2 regions of the Clostridium saccharobutylicum DSM 13864 genome follow, and region 2 is predicted to be linked to the other one. Evidence: riboswitches for the same ligand, from Rfam matches in the RefSeq annotation. Region 2 holds a riboswitch; the other holds the start of a gene.
The links. A riboswitch is a leader RNA that binds a small molecule or an ion and turns the genes downstream of it on or off. The one in region 2 is predicted to bind lysine.
Positions count from the first base shown of each region.

Region 1 (3,225 bases), 240 kb from region 2:
CCTTGTTATTTTAACATATATTTTTATACAAGTACATATAGTTTTAATAAGAAATCATCAATAAAAAAAGAGAAAATATAGAATTAATAACACTCTATACTTTCTCTACTTCCCCTATTTTTAATTTATTGCCATGCTTATTGCTAAAACCGCTATTGGCTAACCCCATCGAATATATATCATTTATAATTTCAATTTGTACTGATAGTTTTTTTATTTTTCCACGTATCAATCAAATTTATACTTATATACAATAATATTATTTTATTATATTTATTTATAATTTATGCTAATACAATTTATAATGACCTAATTAATTAAACTTGCTTACTTTTTTTATTGCTTTATATTAGTATATTGTCCAGCCTACTTTCTAATTCACTTGTTATATTAACCATTGGTAATCTAACTTCATCAGAATCAATTAAATTTAATTTCTTTAAACAATATTTTAATGGTGTTGGATTTGGTTCTGCAAACAATAATGGTATCATATTATATAAATCTCTCCATTTTTCAAGTGCAGCTTGATGATTATTTTCCTTTACCAAATTGTACACCTCAATGAACTCTCTAGTTCTAAGGCTAGCCGAAGCCATTATTCCACCATCTCCACCAAGTGTAAGTGTAGTATAAAAATATGCATCTTCTCCTGTTAATATTGAAAAATCCTTTGGTCTATTGATTAATAGATCCGCTGTCTGTTTGATATTACCTGAACAATCTTTTATTCCAATTATATTTTTAAGTTCAGCTAATCTAAATATAGTTTCATTTTCTACATTAGTTCCAGTTCTATATGGAATATTATAAATTATAATATCTAAATCAGTAGATTGAGATATATTTTTAAAATGTTCATAAAGTCCTCTTTGATTAGGTCTTGAATAATATGGTGCTACAGATAATATTCCATTTACTCTATTCCTCTCTGCAATTTTTAATTTCTTAACTACTTCGCTAGTATGATTACCACCTAATCCTGTATATACTTGTACCCTATTATTATTATATTCCATTGTTTTACTTAAAACTTCTTCATATTCATCACACAAAATAGTAGGTGATTCTCCAGTAGTTCCAAGTGGTATAATTCCACTAACACCTTCATCTATATAGTGATTTACCATTCTTTCATATGACTTAAAGTCTATCTTTCCATCTTTAAATGGTGTAAGTAATGGTATTATTACACCTTGTACTTTCATTAATTAATACACTCCTTCGAATTTAATTAATTAAATAAGAAAACCCGTCAATATTCTGACGGGTAGAGTTAATCGTATAAAGCTTTAGAGAAATCAAAAATAAATCTAATAAGTTAGTTTAATTTTAATTTTATCAATTCCTTGTAGCTCTCCACTTTCGTGACAGTTATACATATATTTTATGCATCCCCAGAAATAAATTTTTGCATAATTTAAATCTTCGGCCATAATACCTTTCCTTATAAGTCATTGTCTGCCGACTCATTATAAGTACTATTTATTACTGGCACCTCTACCTCAGGTTTCCGTATTAAATTACTTTAAATTATACTACTATATCTATTGCTTGTAAACACTATTGCTAAAAATTGTGAATGTTTTTGTCTAGATATTAATGAATATGTATTAGCATTGATATTCACAACATATACTTTTTTAAATACTGTAAATACTTTATATTTATTATTATGTAAATTATATAATTGATTCTTGACTTCTATAAATCATACATAATATCTATAAAAAACTATAGATTACTTTTCCAAATAACATAATCACAACAAGTAAAATAACCGGTTTAATAACTTTCGCTCCATTTTTAATAGCAAAATATGCACCTAAATAATTTCCTAACACTGCACAAATCGCTGCTGGTAATCCCACCGAATATAGGACTTTTCCATTTAATATATATAGTACAAGCGATGAAAGATTAGATGCCAAATTTACTAATTTAGCATTACCTGATGCAGTAATCAAATTAAAGCCTAACAAAGATGTAAATGCTAATACTAAAAATGTTCCTGTTCCTGGTCCAAAGAATCCATCATATGCACCTATGATTAATCCTATAAAAAATGCTATAAAATAAAGCTTTTTATTTTTTAATTCTTTCATATAGTCTTCTGATCCAAACCTTCTATTAAAAAGCAAAAATATAGCTACTATAGGTAAAATTATCATTAAACAATATCTTAAATACTTCTCATCTAAGAACAATACAAGTTTTGTTCCAAACCATGAACCAATAAGTGCCCCAACTGCAGATAAAATTCCAGGTTTTATTTTAATATTTCCACTTTTAAAAAACTTAACAGATGCAATAGATGTTCCAATACAATTAGCAAACTTATTAGTTCCATAAGCAATATGTATAGGAATACCTGCAAAAATATATGCTGGTAATGATATTAATCCACCTCCTCCAGCCGCAGCATCAACAAATCCTGCACAAAATACTAATGGACATATAATCATCAACATCATTTCATAAGAATACATAAGCTCCCCCCATTTTTAAATAAATATTTTAAAATTAATTAGAACCTTATAAAAACAATTTAAAAAACTCAATTAATTTTAATTTCATTTAATAATAACATACGTTCTTACATTTTAATAATCATTAAATATATTAAAAAACAATGCAATACATATTTATATATAAAATAAAAAACGATAGTTATTACAACTATCGTTTATGCTTACCTCGCGACGTCCTACTCTTCCACACAGTCTCCCATGCAGTACCATCGGCGCTATAGACCTTAACTGTCCTGTTCGGAATGGGAAGGAGTGTTACCTCTATGCCATCACCACGAGATTTTGAAAGTTTTGTTCTTTCAAAATTGCACATAGTTCTTAATGTATTACAACTTGATTATATTGGTCAAGCCCTCGACCTATTAGTATCAGTCAGCTAAATACGTTGCCGCACTTACACCTCTGACCTATCAACCTTGTAGTCTTCAAGGGGTCTTACTAGCTTATGCTATGGGAAATCTCATCTTGAGGTGGGCTTCACACTTAGATGCTTTCAGCGTTTATCCCTTCCCGACTTAGCTACCCAGCTATGCTTCTGGCGAAACAACTGGTACACCATAGGTCAGTCCATCCCGGTCCTCTCGTACTAAGGACAGCTCCTCTCAAATTTCCTACGCCCGCGACGGATAGGGACCGAACTGTCTCACGACGTTCTGAACCCAGCTCGCGTGCCGCTTTAATGGGCGAACAGCCC
Region 1 covers NC_022571.1:5,031,590-5,034,814, forward strand. The annotation lists gene dapA (4-hydroxy-tetrahydrodipicolinate synthase) at 345-1,208, opposite strand; lysine riboswitch at 1,345-1,511, opposite strand; gene CLSA_RS21520 (sulfite exporter TauE/SafE family protein) at 1,725-2,489, opposite strand; rRNA gene rrf (5S ribosomal RNA) at 2,695-2,811, opposite strand; rRNA gene CLSA_RS21530 (23S ribosomal RNA) at 2,874-3,225, opposite strand, start outside.
Region 1: it holds a riboswitch for lysine, as region 2 does, so the genes downstream of both, dapA (4-hydroxy-tetrahydrodipicolinate synthase) here and lysA (diaminopimelate decarboxylase) in region 2, are expected to answer to the same signal.

Region 2 (3,225 bases):
CGATCCACTTGTAATCCAAACTCCATATCCCACAAAACGCCATACTAATAATGCAATTATTGCAATAGCAGCAATATCTATTATCCATTCTTTTATTATTGACTTTTTATGTGAATTTTTATCATTTACTATCTCTTTTTCATTGATTTCTTTTGACACACTTTATGCCCCCTATGCTAATCTATTTTATATTTTTATACTATCTAAGTATACCATAATTTTAAATTATAATATTTACAAGTTGTTAATTTTTAAAAAAAGATTACGTTTATTTACGAGCATGAGAATATATGTATTTAATAAATAAAAAGATATGCACTAATTTTTATAAAAAATTAGTGCATATCTCCTTTATATATTATAATCTTGGGAAAGAATATTAATAAAAAGCTTTTTAATTGAAAATGTAATTCAGTTCGTTTATAAAACACATATCAAACTTTTAGTTAATAGGTTTAATGAACTTCATTTCTTATTACATCTTCATATGATTCCCTTCTACAGATAAGTCTTGAATCTCCATCCTTAACCATAATTACTGCTGGCTTTGGTATCTTATTATAATTACTAGACATAGAATATCCATAAGCACCTGTAGTCATTATAGCTAAAATGTCTCCACTCTTAATTACTGGAAGGTTAACATTTTCTAATAATATATCTCCTGACTCACAACACTTTCCTGCTATAGTTACTTTTTCTTCACAATCTGATTGAACATTATTTGCTAAAATACATTCATATTGTGCATTATAAAGAGCAGGTCTTATATTATCAGTCATTCCACCATCTACTGAAACATATTTTCTAACTCCTGGAATCTCCTTAACTGCTCCTATAGAGTATAAAGTCGTTCCTGCATTAGCTACTATGCTTCTACCTGGTTCTATAGTAAGAATTGGCCTCTTCTGACCAGTTCTTGAACAAACCTCGTCAACTTTGTTAATTATTGTTTCACAATATTCAGCAGTTGTCCTTGGTTTATCCTCTCTACTATAGTATATACCAAAACCTCCCCCAAAATCTACTTCTTTTATAAAATAACCAAAATTTTCTTCAGTTTTTTTCACAAGATCTAACATTACCTCTACTGCATCTTCATATGGCTCTAATTCAAAAATTTGTGAACCTATGTGGCAATGTATCCCTGCAAGGTTTATATTTTCTAAACTTATAGCTTTTTTAATAGCATCTTCTATGACAGTTTCAACTGGTGCAAACCCAAACTTTGAATCAATTTGACCTGTTTTTATATAGTCATGAGTATGTGCTTCAATTCCTGGAGTTATTCTTAAATAAATGTTTTGTACTTTATTATATTCTTTTGCTATATCATTTAATATATCCATTTCATGATAATTATCTACCACAAAGTTTCCAACACCTAATTTAATCCCAAGTTCTATTTCATTTAATGTTTTATTATTACCATGAAACATTACTCTTTCAAGTGGAAATCCTGCCTTGTATGCTGTGTATAACTCTCCGCCTGATACAACATCTAAACACATGTTTTCTTCTTTTAATAATTTACACATTTGAATAGTTAAAAATGCTTTTCCAGCAAAAGCCACTCTATTACCATTCTCTTCACATTTGAAATATTTTCTATAGTCCTTGCAATATTCTCGTATTAATGATTCATCAAATACATACAAAGGACTTCCATATTCTTTTACTAAATCCTCAGCCTTAATTCCTCCAATTGATAATTGGTTATCTTCAACCTTCATCGTTCCAAATAATTTCATTTTTGTTACCCCCAAATTTTAATCATAATTTATCATAATAAAAAACAAACGCCACAGAATGTGTTTCTGTGACGAGTGGTAGAGAATATGCTAAATTATTGTGCACAATATTTTAAACAATTGTTATTGCCAGTTATCAACTATCTCTAAAGGATATAAATAATACTATATTTAAGTTAACTTAAATAAATTACTAACAAGCCCTTCCTTTATTGACTATTGTAAATGTCATTTTAATTGAAAAAAGATGTACCTTGTAGCTCAACACTTTTCGTGACAGTTATCCATATATTATATGAATACCCAGAAATAAATCACTGCAAATAACTTATTCCTTCGGCCATAATCCCTTTTAACATAAATCATCGTCTGCCAACTCCTTATGATTACTCTTTATTACAGCACCTCTACCCCAGGTCATGTTACATTACTATATTATTCAATTATAAAAAATATGATACCATACTTTTTATTTAAATCAATACCTTTTTATATTATTTATCAAATTATCTTCTAAATCTTGCCACATTACTTAATTCAATTATTTCTAATTTAGTATCTTCTATATTTGAAGATTTTATTCATTTCTATAATTATCCATGAGATTACCCATAATACTTGCAGATGTTGGTGGTGTAAATGTTATTGCATTAGCTCCAGCCTGTATAGTTTCTCTAATGCTTGATTCAGTTGGACCACCTGTTGCTATTATAGGAAATTCCGGAAATCTCTTTCTTATGTTTCTAACAATTTGAGCTGTTTTCTTTCCTCCCGAAACATTTAATATAGTAGCTCCTGCTTCTATTCTCTTTGATATATCTTCATCTTCTGAAATAACAGTTACGATAACTGGTATATCTATAGTTGCTCTTATTTTATGAACTATTTCATTGGCTGTCGGTGCATTAACAACTACTCCCATAGCTCCTTTAAATTCTGCATCTAGTGCTAAATTTATAACTCTTTTACCTTGAGTTATTCCTCCTCCAACTCCACAAAACACCGGAACATCTGCTGCCATTACAAGTGCTTGTGTTATCAACGGCTGGGGTGTAAATGGATATACTGCAATAATTGCATCAGCATTACTATTTCTGATAAGTGCAACATCGGTAGTGAATAATAATGACTTTATTCTTTTACCGAAAATTTTAATTCCACCACAATCTCTTATAATTGATGGAACCTCAATTACATGATTTCTTAATGCACCTTTTATTTCTGGTACAAATTTTGATTCCTTAGCCACCATAATTTTTAATCCCTCCCTTTAGATTAATACTTGCTACCATTTGCATAGGTAGTATGCATCCAAGAAGTGTACTATATAGATATATTATACTACTTTATACTATTTGTTAAAGTTAATTTTTTATAGACTTATCAACATTATCCACAGGTTTTATCCACAATTCTGTGCATATTGTTGGTAATAGTTTTTTATGATTTTTTTTAATAAATATTTATTTCACCA
Region 2 covers NC_022571.1:4,789,941-4,793,165, forward strand. The annotation lists gene lepB (signal peptidase I) at 1-159, opposite strand, end outside; gene lysA (diaminopimelate decarboxylase) at 456-1,751, opposite strand; lysine riboswitch at 2,001-2,169, opposite strand; gene CLSA_RS20560 (beta/alpha barrel domain-containing protein) at 2,329-3,003, opposite strand.